DNA from 2 places in the Streptomyces sp. NPDC005898 genome. Region 1 is predicted to be linked to the other one. Evidence: riboswitches for the same ligand, from Rfam matches in the RefSeq annotation. Region 1 holds a riboswitch; the other holds the start of a gene.

Region 1 (7,112 bases):
CGACCGTCTGTTCCCACGCCCGCCCGTCCCAGTGCGAGACGACCGCGCCCGCGTTGGTGTCGCCCGCCGCCCAGACGTCGTCGGCGGCCTTGACGTGCAGGCCGTACACGGTTCCCGGCGGTGCGGGCATGTCCGTCCAGCCGCCTCCGGTCCGGCGCAGCAGGACCTGCGCGCCGTCCCGCGACCCGATCAGCCACAGTTCCCCGCCGCCCGCGACGGCCTTGGTCAGTACGACACCGCGCGGCGGCCGGCTCTCGGACCAGGCCGTGCCGTCGAAGCGCAGCAGGCGGGTGCCGCCCGCAGCGTCACGGCCGACCGCCCAGACCGAGGACGGGGATGTCCCGGCGACGGACAGCAGCTCCCCCTGCCAGCGGACTCCCGGGAGGCTGTGCCGCTGCCACGCGGTCCCGTCCCAGCGCAGGACCAGCGGGAAGCCCGGCGCCTCGCGTCCGACGGCGTCGGCACCCACCGCCCATGCCCGGTCCGGCCCGAACGCCACCGCCTCGTTGAGCCCTGCCTGCGGGCGCACCTCCGCCGGGACGGGTACGTGCCGCCAGGCCGGGTCGGTCTGCGCCACGGCCGGGCTCAGGGCGGCGAGGGCGGTCATGGCGACGGCGAGGACCGCGACGAGAAGTCTGCGTGCCATGGTCAGCCTCCCAGCCGCTCGCTCATGAGGTTCGGTTTCGAGCCGTAGACCTCGACGGTCCCGAAGGACAGCAGCGTGGCCCCGGCGGGCGCCAGCGCGAGGGGTTTGACGTCGATGGCGTTCGTGCGCTCGGGGCCGTAGGAGAAGGTGGTGCGCGCGCCGTTCACCCGCGCGTACTTCGACTGGAACGCGCGGTCGCTGCGCATCGGCAGCCACAGCGCGCCGTCCGGTCCGCGCACCATGGCCTCGGTGTACGTGTCGCCCAGCGGCGGGTAGGTGGTGCGCCAGGAGTGCCCGTTCCAGGTCATCAGGTAGGTGCGCCCCCCGTTCTCGGTGTACTGGCTGCCGCCGATCGTGGCCCGGCCCGACGGTTCGAGCAGAATGGTGTGCACGTTGCCGTTCGCCGGCAGCGCCACCTTCGCGTCCCGCCACGCCGTTCCGTCCCAGCGCAGGATGGCGGGGCCGGTGTCGGTGTCCGCCCAGGCCCAGGCGTCGTCGGCGGTACGCGCGGTGATCCCCATCACGTAGTGCACGCCGTCCGGGGTGGTCTGCGTGGTCCAGCGGGAGCCGTCGTAGTGCAGCACCTTCAGTCCCGTGTCGTCCTCTCCGACGACCCACGCGGCGCCCGGTACGGCGGTGAAGTCCTGGTAGACCCGCAGGGTCTGCGGCAGGGCGAGAACGTTCCACTCCCCCGCCGACCGGCGCAGGATCTCGCCTTCTCCCGCACGGTTGTCGTGCAGGATCCACAGCTCGTCGCCGACGAACCGCGCCTTGCCGAGCCAGCCCGGGTCCCCGGCGCCGGGGAAGGTCGTGTCCCGGCTCCACGCCTTGCCGTCCCACCGGTACAGCATCGGGCGCAGCCCGTCGGCGGTGTGCTCGTATCCGGTCACCCATCCTTCGCCCGGCCCACGGGCGGCGAAGTCGGACACGGTCACCGGTGAGGCCGCCGCGGGCGGCACGGGAAGCACCGTCCAGCCGGGCGTCGCGGCCGTGGCCCCAGGAGCCGACACCGCCGCGACGCACGCGATCACACAGCAGACGAGGGCCGCACGGAGACCGTTCACGAACCCGTTCACGAGACCTCCCAGGAGGCGAAGGCCGCTCAGCCTAGGGCGTGCACCCATCGCTGAACAGACGTCCCACAGCCGCCACCCGAACAATCCCAAGTTCCTCGGCACGGGGGTCCACGTCGAGCGTCTGGTCGCTGCCACGTCGCTCGGTGCCGGCTTTCCGCGTCGCTGGGTGGAGCTGCCGGTGGGACTGCGGAGGTGACTGCGCGCCGGTCTCAGCTTCCGGTCGGGTCGAGGGCCTCAGTGTGGGAGCACGCGCGTTCGGTCCTGCTCTCCGGCAGGTGCATGCGGTGCACCAACGTGCGGGTCGTGCGCCGCGCCGGGCAGCTGCGCCACGTCACGTCGGGGTAGCAGGCGCGCAGGTGCGAGATGGCGCGGGTCTCCAGACCGCTGTCGAGCAGGGGCGCGGCGACGTGGATCTCCGAGATGACGCCGCTCGCGCACTGTTCGCAGACCTCGTAGGTGAGATGGCCCACGACCCGGCGGATGTGGACGAGAAGGAGGCTGTCGGCCCGGGCGTCGGGCGCGAGGGAGTGGAGGATCTGCACATCGCGGTAGGCGAGCAGGCGGCGGTGGATCCTGCCGCGTCGGCGCTGGGATCGGGCGTGCCGGGGCGTTTTGCGCCGCTGGATTGCGCGGGCGAGAGACCCCGGCAGCCGATGAGGGTTGCCAAGCATGAGATGCGGCTACCCCGGGGGCATGTGACCAATCCTGTGGGACGGCGGCTGGGGCCTGGGGGCGAACAAGAGCAGCTTGCCTCGGCACGGCTTCGGCCTTTTGTTGGCTGGACGCGCCCGCGCCTCGACCGTCCGGCAGTCCTTCGACGCGCAGCGCCGCTCACTGGCCGAGGCCGGGGTGACACTGCGGGGCTTCGCGGAGGAGTACTCCACTCACGTTTCCCGGCGGGACGAGCCGCTCAACAGGCCGCCACGGCGGCGGACGCGTGGTCTTCCGGCTGGTTCCGCTGCGGCCGGCGCCCGAGCTAGGACTCCGGGGACTCGGCGTAACGCGCGGCCATCGCGGCGGCGCGGTCGCGCAGGGAGGTGCGCAAGGCCGCGGGGGCCAAGGCTTCCGCGTCCGAGCCGAGCTGCCACAGCGCCCACTCGGCATGGCGCAGGTCCTGGTACGTCGCCTCCAGCCGCAGCCACCCCTCAGGGTCGGGATGGAGGCCGGGGTCCGCGGCGCGCACCGCCACGGCGGTGTTCAGCAACTCCTCGCGCCGGCGCGGATTCACCCGTAGCGGCACGGTGAGGTGGCCGTCGGACAGGAACCGCGCGCAGCGTTCCCGCCAGATCCGTTCCAGGTCGACCTGGTTCGGCCGCTGTGCCGGTTCGGGGAGTTCCTCGGCGACCGAGACCCGGGACAGCCGGTAGGTGCGGTCCGCGCCGGATCGCGTGGCGAGCAGGTAACCCCGGTCCCGCACGGTGACCAGTCCGATCGGGTCCACCGTGCGCCACCGCGGCGGCTGGTCCGTGGCCGCGTAGTGGATGCGCAGCTTGTGCCCGGCTAGCACCGCGCGCCGGATCTCGGCCATCACCGCCTCCGGCACCTTCTCGGCGTCCGACCGGCTTGGGAGCAGGTCCGTCTCCGGTTCCACGAGGAAGCGCCGGGCCGCGTCGCTCGCGGGGGCCCTATGGCTTTCGGGCAGCGCGTCGACGACTTTGCGCAGAGCGGCGGCACGCGCCGGGCCGAGGCCGAACACCCGCTCCGCGCGCCCCGGTCCGGCGGCCAGGAGGGCCACGGCCTCGTCGTGGTTCAGCCCCATGAGTTCCGTCCGGAAACCGGGCAACAACGCGAACCCGCCGTGCCTGCCGCGTTCCGCGAAGACCGGGACCCCGGCCGCGGACAGCGCCTCGATGTCGCGCAGCACGGTACGGGTGGACACCTCCAGCTCACGGGCGAGCGTGTCCGCGGTCAGCCGACCGCGCTGACGCAACATCAGCACCAGCGAGACCAGTCGATCGGCGCGCATGCGGCAGACCCTATCGAATACATGACCGAGGGTGTCGTGATTCGTTGACAGGCTCCGGAACACCGACGTCGGCACCAGCGCGGGCGCCGACGGATGTCCGTATTTCCCGTGCAGTCGAACGGAGCTGATGTGGCAGTGGAACGAACAGCGGTCAATCCCGTGACGTGGTCGGTGGAGATGGGATTCAACCAGGGGGAACTCGTCAGCGGGCACACCCGGACCCTTTACTGCTCCGGGCAGACCGCGATGGACGGTGACGGCAAGCCTCAGTACGAGGGTGACATGGCCGGACAGTTGACGCTGAGCCTCGACAATCTGGAGGCCGTGCTCGGCGAGGCCGGCATGTCCCTCGCGAACCTTGTCCGGCTCAACGTCTACACCACCGACGTCGATCTGCTGTTCCCTCATTACAGGCTGCTGGCCTCGCGGTTGGGCATTGCGGGAGTGGCACCGGCCACCACGATGCTCGGGGTGACACGGCTGGCGATCCCGGGTCAGATGGTCGAACTCGAAGGAACTGCCGTTTCATGACGTGACCTCACCACCAATTCACCGCTTCTCCTGCTCGTGTCGGCCCATCCGGCACGAGCAGTTTTCATTCCCGCGGGCAATCGGTGACCGGTGGAGAGGCTGGACTGCTTCGCCATAAAGAAGACAGACCTTTCACGGCAGTAGGCGTCATGAACCCCCTGCGCCGCACCGGGGCGGTGCCGCCCTCAAGGGGTTCAATATGTCCATCTTTGCGCAGCAATTAGCCAGTCGCCACTTTGGTCGCAGATGTACTATTCAAGACACTCTTTGCGACGTTAAACGCCGGTTCCCCCCTGCCGATTCAGTGAAATGTGTCACGCCGACAGAGGATGATCGCGTAGCCCCCCGCACAAACTCCCGTTCCCCGCAAAGCGAGTTGACTTTAACGATCAAAGAGTCGGGGAGATCAAATTCCCAGGGAAGTCTCTTTGGATTCGCCAGTGTGAATTCCGGCCTTGTTGTGGCCCGGCGCTCTCGCTTAATGTCACCGTCAATCCGGACGGAACGCCGAATCCTGCCGCTGTCCGGAAACCCTTCCACTCACTCATCCACGGCAGGAGCGGGGGACCCAGGTAAGCCGCCGATCCGGATTCCGGATCGGCTCGGGGTGAAGGCGCGCTCCCCACGCGCCAGGACAGCTCCCGTCCCAACCCGACAGCTCACCTCGCAGGCGACGGAGAGGAACGTTTCGTCATGCCCGCAAAGGGAAAGCACCGCCGCCCCAAGTCCAGCTCGCTCAACCGGGGCATCGCCGCCGCGGGAACGGGCGGAGCCGTGCTCGTCCTCCCCGTGCTCGGTGCCACCAGCGCCGGCGCGGCCGAGGCCGGCGCCCCCGCCAAGCCGGCCGCCGACTCCAGGACCTACGTCGTCGTCGCGGGCGACTCCCTCTCCAAGATCGCCCAGGAGCACTCCCTGAGCGGCGGCTGGAAGAAGCTCTACGAGGACAACCGCGGCGTACTCGGCGCCGACCCGAAGCTGATACACCCGGGTCTCAAGCTCACTCTCGGCGCGAAGGGCGCGGCCGAGCCCGCGAAGAAGCCGGCCGCCTCCCCGGCGTCCGCCCAGCGGGCGGACCGCTCGGCGCGTGAGGCCGTGCCCGCCGTCGCTCCCGCGCAGAAGACCTACCCCGACAACCTCGACGGCTGGATCAGGGAGTCGCTGGACATCATGGCCCGGCACGGCATCCCCGGTTCCTACGAGGGCATCCACCGCAACGTCATGCGTGAGTCCTCCGGCAACCCGCTGGCCATCAACAACTGGGACGTCAACGCGGTCGCCGGCACGCCTTCCAAGGGACTCCTGCAGGTCATCGGCCCCACGTTCACCGCGTACCACGTGCCCGGCACGTCGCTGGACAGCTTCGACCCCGTCGCCAACATCACCGCCGCCTGCAACTACGCGGCCGCCCGATACGGCTCGATCGACAACGTGAACGGCCCGTACTAGCCCTCATCCCCCACGCAGACCGCCCGCCCGGCGGATCACCCGCCGGGCGGCTCGTTCCACTGGGGCCCGGACCGGTCCGGCCGTTTGCGCCCGGCCCGCCGAGTGCGAACCGGATCACCCGGCCACTCCAAGGAACGGCTCGAACTGGGGCGAATCACCCCTCAACCCCTCACATCCGCCCAGACCAATGTCCCTGGGAAGTCGGTGTCCATATCGACGGCCCGCCACTCCTCACCGTCACCCATGACGGCGATCCACGGGGGCGGGGACGCTGTAGAGCGCGTACATGGACGGGATGACGTCGGTGAGTCCCGACCCGTTGTGCCGTAACAGCGATTACTCGACGTCCTCGGGCAGCCGCACGCCGGGCGCGCGGTAGAGGCCGTCCAGCTCGGAGCGGGTGCACGGCTGACAGGCCGTCACCACTGGCGCTACCGGCACAGGCCGTGCGCGGTTCCCATGATCTGGGCAGTCTGCTTCGGAGTGGTGTCGATTTCCCTCATCGTCTTCTTCGCCTGGTCACCGAGTGCCTTCCCCCGCGCGGCGCAGAAGGCGTTGCCGTGTGCGAGAAGCGTCGCGTCATCGATGTCCGCCAGGTCCGGGTAGTGGTCCCGGATCGTCTTGAGGTAGAGCTTGGACATCACGCCCGTCAGCTTGCGCGGCTCGGCGGCGCTGGGCGCGGGCGTGGACGCGCCGGCCGAGGGCGCGGACCCGGTGGTCGAGGCCGCGGACGCCGAGGCCCGGGGGCGGTCGTCGCCGTCGTCGTCGCACGCCGATGTGCCAAGGACGGCCGCGGCGAGGCAGAGGGCGAGGACAGGCAGGCGCTTGTACATGAATCTCCTGGTCGAGGGGAAATGTGGGGTTCATTCTCACCCTTGACGAGGTGGCGGGCCCCGGCGGGTGGACATCGCCGACATCCCGGCGCGAAGTGCCCAGTCCTTCGGGGGCGGTCGAAGGCCGAACCGCCCGATGTCCGTCTCGCTCAAAAAAACCCGTGCGTTCGACGCGTACGACGGTCAAGGCGGGCCTCTGCCACGGGGTTTGACGCCGCGTCGGCACAGGCGGCGGAAGTCGACGGCACCCGCCACCCGTGCCTCCGCTCGCGGCGGGTTGTCCGCGAACTCTCACGAAATTGTCCGTGATCCGTAACAGGCGCATCCCTCGGTCGCCCGGCCCCGTCCTGGCATGTGGCGGTAAGGCCACCGGACCGGGGACCGGCGAGGATGACGTGAGAGGGGCGGGCATGGCACGGCACAGCGGGGGACGGGGCTGGTACGGCAAGTTGATCGGGGCGGCGCTCGGTGTGACGGTGCTCGCCACCGGCGCCTCGGTGTGGACCGCGCAGGCCGGCGACGTGAGCGACGCGCCGCCGCGCGCGGGCGCATCGGCCGAGCCCGGCGGTGACGTCAAGCCGGTCTCGGCGACCATCGCGCACGCCTCGGAGAAG
Region 2 (7,112 bases), 120 kb from region 1:
ACGGGCCCTACCGGTGTCACGGCCCGCCCCGGCCCATGCTCCGGAAAGCCTCCCGCAGGGCACGTACATCCTGTACTTTCTGTACAGATCCGAGGGTCGCCCCGCCGACCGGAAGAAGAGAGGCGCGCCATGAACCGTCCGTCCGCCCGTTACGTCCTGCCCCAGTTCACCGAGCGCACCAGCTCGGGGACGCGGACCATGGATCCGTACTCACGACTCCTCGACGAGCGCATCGTCTTCCTCGGCACTCCCGTGGACGACACCTCGGCGAACGACGTCATGGCGCAGTTCATGCACCTGGAACACGTGGCGCCGGACCGTGACATCTCGCTCTACATCAACTCCCCGGGCGGCTCGCTGACCGCGATGACCGCGATCTACGACACCATGCAGTTCGTCACCTGCGACGTGGAGACCACCTGCCTCGGGCAGGCCTCCTCGGCCGCCGCCGTACTCCTGGCGGCGGGCACGCCCGGCAAGCGGTACATGCTGCCGGGGGCGCGATTGCTGATCCGCCAGCCCGCCATGACGGAGCCGGTGCGGGGCCAGGCCAGCGATCTGGTGATCCAGGCCGACGAGATGCTGCGCACCCGGGAGCTCCTCGAGGACCTGCTGGCGCGGCACACGGGACAGAGCAAGGAGCGGATCGCCGCGGACATCGAGCGGGACAAGATCCTCGACGCCCCGGCCGCAGTGGAGTACGGACTCGTGGACCGGATCATCCCGTCCCGCAAGTCCTCGCTCGCCGCGCGCGACGCGAGGTGATCCGAGGATGCTTCCCCCCGAACTCCCCCCGCTGCCCGCACTGACCCGGGCCGAGGCGGACCTGGTCGACCGTTACCTCGAAGTCGTCGACCTGCTCGGTAAGATCAATCCCGCCCGCGCGGAACACACCTACGGCGGGCTGCGCGCCGCCCAGGCGCTGGTGGGCCGGGCGAACGCCCTGCTGGAGGCGCTGACGCTCATGCACCAGCGCGGGGAGAGCGAGGTGCACGCCGCCACGCTCGCCCAGGCGTTACGCGTCCTCGACGGCGAGCGGCGGGCCGGCCGGGTGGGCCTGCCGCCGGCCCCGCGTCAGGGCGAATGAGCCCTTCCGCTCTTCGGAACGTCCGGCTCCCTTTCGAAACGGACCAGACGGGCTACCCCGGTCGGCGTACGCGGGCGTCCTTTGTCGTGCGGTCGGGAGTTGCGCCCGACGCGCGCCAAGAGGGCGGAATGAACCCTTCCGCTGCTGGTCGAACCGCCCTCGGACCCGGCGGCCAGGGGGTGATTTTCACCGTGTCCACTCGAACAGGTCAGTCGTGAGTAGGTTCACAAAACACCGTTTCGGCTCGGTTTTCGAACCCTTTTCGGGTCAAGATCCCTTCCGACGACAAGCCCCCGCCACAGCGGCGGGGCGATCCGGGCGGACGCCGAGTCCTGCCGCCGCCCGGATGACCGGTCGACATCGGTGCACCGGCAGGAGTGGAGGACCCAAGCATGGCGGGCCCGTCCGGAAGGTCCGGACGACGCCCTTGGGGTGAAGCCGCAGAGCACGACGCGGCCGGGCATCTTCGCCTGCCCGAACCCGACAGGTCATCCTTCACAGGCGGCTGACGAAGGGTTACGCATGACCGCGCTGAATCACGTTCCGCCGCTGCTCAGTCGGGCGGGAGCCGCTTCGGCTCTCACGCTCGCCGTCGTGGGCGGCACCGTCGTGGCCCCTGGGCTCACATCCGAGGCCGAGGCCGCCACTCACGGGACGAAGGCGCTCAAGATCGCGGCGTCCAAGAAGGGCGCCCCGTACAGCTACGGGGCCGTGGGGCCGCACCGGTTCGACTGCTCGGGCCTGACGCTGTACTCGTTCAAGCGCACGGGCAAGAAGCTGCCGCGCACCGCCGCCGCGCAGTACAACAAGACCCGGCACATCGCGAAGTCCCAGCGCACGCGGGGCGACCTCGTGTTCTTCCACTCGGGCCGCAACGTCTACCACGTCGGGATCTACGCCGGTAACGGCCGTATCTGGCACGCGCCGAAGAAGGGGGCCGTGGTGCGCCTGGAGAAGATCTGGTCCGGCAGCGTCTGGTACGGCCGGGTGCGCTGACCTCACCCGGCCGGCACGTCCGCACGCGCCCCGAGCACTCCCCCGGTGCTCGGTGCGCACGCCGCGGTCCTCACGCGAGGAGCGGTTCGAGGAGGAGCACGAGACCCAGGGCGCCGAGAGCGGCGCCGGTGACGCCCTCGACCGCACGGGCGACCCGCGGCCTGCGCAGCCACGGGCCGAGCCGGTCCACCAGGAGCGCCACGACGGGGAACCACAGCAGGGCGAACACCACGACGACGGCCCCGAGCAGCAGCGTTCTCGGCAGCACCGGACTTCCGTCGGGCACGAACTGCGGCAGCACGCTCAGGAAGGTGATGGCCGCCTTCGGGTTCAGCGCGTTGGTGAGGAACCCCTCGCGCAGACCACCGCCCCGCACCACCGGCTCGTCGCCCACCCCGATGCACGCCCGCAAGGCCGACCGCAGGGCGCGCGCGGCGAGGTACAGCACGTAGCAGGCGCCGACGAGCTGCAGCGCCCTGAAGAGCGCGGGCGCCGCCGCGAGCACCGCCGCCACACCCGTGACCGCCAGCGCCGTGTGCACCAAGAGGCCCGCGGCGACCCCCATCGCGCAGGCCACCCCCGTACGCCGCGAGACGAGGGCATTGCGTACGACGACGGTGAAGTCGGCGCCCGGCACGGCGACCATGCCCGCGGCGACTCCCGTGAAGGCGACCAGTTGTGCGTCCATGCCGGCCAGCCTGCCGTGCGCGGGCCTTCAACGGGTATGTGCAATATCCTGGGTCTGCCTTAAGCAGACGTTTACCCCGTGGGCGCGTTCGACGCGCGGCGCAGAGAGGGTGTCCCCGTGTACGACCCCACGCGGCTCGCCGCGCTCGTCGCGGTCTCCGAGGCGGGTTCGATCACCCGGGCCGCCGAGCGCCTCGGCTACACCGTGCCCGCGCTCTCCCAGCAGCTGGCCAAGCTGGAGCGGGAGACGGGCAGCGCGCTGCTCGTGCGCCATCACCGCGGGGCCCGGCTGACCGGCGCCGGCGAGCTGCTGGTGGGGCACGCCCGCCGGGTGCTCGACGAGTTGGAGCGGGCCCGGCACGAACTGGCCCGGCTCGCCGGGCTGTCCGGCGGGCGGCTGCGCGTGGGCACCTTCCAGACGGCGGGCATCCATCTGCTGCCGCCGGTCCTGACCGCCTTCCGCAGGGCCCACCCGGCGGTGGAACTGACGGTGACGGCGCACGAACCGCCCTCCGGCGTCGAGGCGGTCGCGTCGGGTGAGGTCGATCTGGCCCTCACCCACGCGTACGAGCCCGCCGACCCGGTGCCGCTGCCCGCCGCCGTGTCGGCCGAGCCGGTGCTCGTGGAGGAGCTGGTCCTGGTGACCCAGCCGGGGCACGCCCTGACGAGCGGCACGTCCCGCCTGCCGCCGTCGGCACTGGCCGGGCAGCCGTTGATCAGCATGGCCCCCGACCATCCGCCGCGACGGGCCGTGGAGCGGGCCCTCGCCCGGGCCGGGGCGACGCCCGCCGTGGTGGTCGGGACGCCGGGCTACGCCCTGGTCTGCGCCCTGGTCAGCGCGGGGCTCGGGGTGGCCGTGGTGCCGGAGATGGTGGCGCGCACCGCCGCGACGCCCGTCGGCATGCGGCTCCTCGACCCGGGTGATCTGCGGCGGACCATCTCCGTCGTCCACCGGGCCGACGAGTCGAACGCCGCGGCGGACTCCTTCCGGGCGCTGCTGCGGGGCGCCTTCGGGCGGTCGGCGGGCACGGGCTGAGTCCTTCGCGCGCGGCGCCGGGCCGGCTCGCGCGCTCAGTGCGCCGCGTCGCGGTGCCGGTGCTGGGCGGGGAGGGTCCAGGGCAGGGCGATCCACACGGTCTTGCCGCCCTCCTCGGTGGGGCTGACCGAGAGCCTGCCGCCGCACTCGGCGGTCAGCCAGCGAATGATGACCATGCCCCGGCCGTTGTCCTGCTGGACGGCCGCGGGCAGCCGCCGCGGATGGCGCGGATGGCTGTCGGTGACACCGATCCGCAGCTGCTCGTCCCGGTCGAGCCGGACGTCCACGGTGAAGGTCGGGGACTGGCCGAGGGTGTGCTGCACGGCGTTGGTGGCGAGTTCGGAGACGATGAGCCGGATGGTGTCCCCCACCTCGGCACCCTCCGGCAGGCCCCATTCCGTGAGGACCTTCGCCACGTAGGTGCGGGCGGCGGAGACCGAGGCGGGATCGCTCGGCAGAGTGACGGATGCTTCCTGATGGTCTGCCATGGCGACGCTGTCCCTTTCCCACCGGGGTCGGTCCTACGACTCGGAGCGGATGACTCGAGGACGGCCCCGGACCGGTGCTTCGCGCCAGCCTCCCACTCCTTGACCGGTCCCGGGTGGCGATCCACCGAGATGTGCATATATCTGTCGCTCGAAGCGGTGAACTCTGCTACGGCCGACCGTATTTGGCCGCCGGGACCGTGCTTCCTCTACTGTCGCCCCTGTCCCCCGCTCCGCCGCCGGGAATCCGACGGCCCGGTCCCGAAGGAGACGGACATGCAGTACGGCCCCGCGGTGCGCCGCCGCCGGCTCGGCGCCGAACTGCGTACACTACGCGCCGCCGCGGGACTGACCAGCAGCCAGGCCGCCGCCGAGGTCGGCTGGCACCAGTCGAAGGTGAGCCGGATCGAGACGGGCCGCAGCGGTGTGAGGGCCGGGGACGTGCGCCTCCTGCTGGAGGCCTACGAGGTGGCGGACCGCCGTCTGTGCGAGCTGCTCGTGGCACTGGCCGGGACCGACGACCAGGGCACGGCCGGACGTCACCACTGGTGGCGGGCCTATCGTGACCTGCTGCCCGCCACCTACCGCGACTTCATCAGCCTCGAGGCCCAGGCGGGCTGGGTGCGCACGCTGGAGACCTCCGTGGTGCCCGGGCTGCTGCAGACTCCCGCGTACGCGCGCGCGGTGACCCGGGCCGCGCTCGGCAAGCTGCCCGAGCCGCAGGTCGACGCCCTGGTGGAGGTGCGCCTGGCCCGTCAGGAGGTGCTGCGCGCCCAGCCGCCGCTGCGCCTGAGCGCGATCGTGGACGAGGCGGTTTTGCGCCGTCCCGTGGGCGGGCCGCTGGTCTTCGCACAACAGCTCGCACGGTTACGGGAGGTGGCGCTGTTGCCCCAGGTGCGTCTCCAGGTGCTGCCGTTCGGTCGCGGCGAGCATGCGGGGCTCATCGGACCTTTCGTTATTTTGTCATTTCCGAGCATTGCTGATCTGGATGTGGTCGTTCTCGACCACTTGACGAGTAGCCTCTATCTGGAGGGGAAGGACGACCTCCAGGCGTACACGGAGGCCTTCAACTCCCTTCAGGAACAGGCGCTTTCACCCGAGGACTCAAAGGAATTCATCGCCGGGCTAAGCGACGGCGCGTAAGGAGGCACCATGACCGCACTGCCTCGGTACGTACCTTCAAGCACGACCCTCAAGGGCGCGCGGTGGCGGCGCAGCAGCCGCAGCAACGGAACGAACAACTGCGTCGAGACGGCCACGCTCGACTCCGGCACACCGGCCGCCCTGCTGGCCGTGCGCGACTCGAAGAACACCGCGGGGCCCGCCCTGCTCTTCTCCCCCGGCCCCTGGGAGACGTTCGTCGACAGCCTCCGGTGAGAGGGGGCCGGCCGCGCAGTGGGCCGGCTTCCGCTCACCTGGGAGCGGTGCGGCTGATCACTCGTACGGCCTCGGCGATCTGTGCGTCGGTGAGGTCCGCGCGGGCGGTCAGCCGCAGCCGGGAGACACCGTCCGGCACCGACGGCGGCCGGAAGCAGCCGACCGCCAGACCCGCCGCCCGGCAGTCGGCGGCCCAGCGCACGGCCGACTCGGGGGACGGCGCGCGCACGGAGACGACGGCGGCGTCGGGACGTACCGCCGACAGCCCTTCGGCCGTGAGGCGCGCGTGCAGCTCCGCGGCGACGTGTCGGGCCCGCGCCGCACGTTCGGGCTCCCGGCGCAGCAGCCGCAGGGCCGCGAGCGCCGCGCCCGCCGCGGCGGGCGCGAGCCCCGTGTCGAAGATGAACGTCCGCGCGGCGTTCACCAGGTGCTCGATGACCTTGGCGGGGCCGAGCACGGCGCCGCCCTGGCTGCCGAAGGACTTCGAGAGGGTGAGGGTGACCACCGTGTCGGCGGCCCCCGCGAGGCCCGCGGCGTGCGGGGCGCCCCGGCCGCCGTCGCCGAGGACACCGAGTCCGTGGGCGTCGTCGACGATGAGCCCCGCGCCCGCCTGCCGGCACACGGCGGCCAGTTCGGCCAGCGGCGCGGCGTCGCCGTCCACCGAGAACACCGAGTCCGACACCATGACGGCGGGTCCGTCGTGGGTGCCCAGGGTCTTGCGCACCGCCGCCGGATCGGCGTGCGGCACCACCTGCGTCACGCCGCGCGCGAGCCGGCAGCCGTCGATCAAGGAGGCGTGGTTGCTCGCGTCGGAGACGATGAGGGAGCCGTGCGGGGCGAGCGCGGTGACCGCCGCGAGGTTCGCCGCGTAGCCCGAGGAGAGCACGAGCGCCGCCTCGAAGCCGCAGAACGCGGCGAGTTCCCGCTCCAGCTCGGCGTGGAGCTGCGTGGATCCGGTGACGAGCCGGGAGCCGGTGGCGCCGCCGCCCCACCGCCTGGCCGCCGCCGCGGCGCCCTCGATGATCTCGGGGTGCCGGGTCAGGCCCAGATAGTCGTTGCTCGCCAGGTCGAGCAGGCCGCCGGCGTCGGCGGCGCGCGGCCGCAAGGCGCGCACGAGCCCGGCCTCGGCGCGCAGCCTGGCCTGCTCGTCGAGCCAGTCGAACGGCGAGCGCTGCGGGGGCCCGGAGTGCGGCGGGCGGGCGGGTCCGGGCGCACTCGACGGGCCCGGCACAGAGTGCCTGTTTGTAGACATTGCACAGACCCTAGCCGTCCTGCCACCTGGCCAGTATGTGGCAATACCCACACCTCAAACCGGTTCTGTTGTGTGAACTCTCCTTGGCCGGGGAGCCTGCCGTGGGTAAGGATCAGCGCCATGGATCTGCTGAACACGCTGGTGGACAAGGGGCTTCGGCGCGAACTGCCGACCCGCGAAGAGGCGCTGGCC

What was found. A riboswitch is a leader RNA that binds a small molecule or an ion and turns the genes downstream of it on or off. The one in region 1 is predicted to bind cyclic di-AMP.
Region 2: linked by a shared signal. The riboswitch ahead of ABZ385_RS06185 (C40 family peptidase) and the one ahead of ABZ385_RS05625 (LysM peptidoglycan-binding domain-containing protein) in region 1 are both predicted to bind cyclic di-AMP.

What each region holds. Positions count from the first base shown of each region.
Region 1 is NZ_JBEXWC010000003.1:82,983-90,094, forward strand. Features, by position in the region: gene ABZ385_RS05600 (hypothetical protein) at 1-646, opposite strand, end outside; gene ABZ385_RS05605 (hypothetical protein) at 649-1,710, opposite strand; gene ABZ385_RS05610 (hypothetical protein) at 1,932-2,393, opposite strand; gene ABZ385_RS05615 (WYL domain-containing protein) at 2,699-3,688, opposite strand; gene ABZ385_RS05620 (RidA family protein) at 3,824-4,219, shown strand; cyclic di-AMP (ydaO/yuaA leader) riboswitch at 4,715-4,907, shown strand; gene ABZ385_RS05625 (LysM peptidoglycan-binding domain-containing protein) at 4,913-5,665, shown strand; gene ABZ385_RS05630 (hypothetical protein) at 6,097-6,498, opposite strand; gene ABZ385_RS05635 (polysaccharide deacetylase family protein) at 6,909-7,112, shown strand, end outside.
Region 2 is NZ_JBEXWC010000003.1:202,285-209,396, forward strand. Features, by position in the region: gene ABZ385_RS06175 (ATP-dependent Clp protease proteolytic subunit) at 130-765, shown strand; gene ABZ385_RS06180 (hypothetical protein) at 773-1,087, shown strand; cyclic di-AMP (ydaO/yuaA leader) riboswitch at 1,430-1,606, shown strand; gene ABZ385_RS06185 (C40 family peptidase) at 1,610-2,083, shown strand; gene ABZ385_RS06190 (LysE family translocator) at 2,154-2,771, opposite strand; gene ABZ385_RS06195 (LysR family transcriptional regulator) at 2,889-3,806, shown strand; gene ABZ385_RS06200 (ATP-binding protein) at 3,842-4,294, opposite strand; gene ABZ385_RS06205 (helix-turn-helix transcriptional regulator) at 4,568-5,434, shown strand; gene ABZ385_RS06210 (DUF397 domain-containing protein) at 5,444-5,668, shown strand; gene ABZ385_RS06215 (8-amino-7-oxononanoate synthase) at 5,703-6,920, opposite strand; gene bioB (biotin synthase BioB) at 7,041-7,112, shown strand, end outside.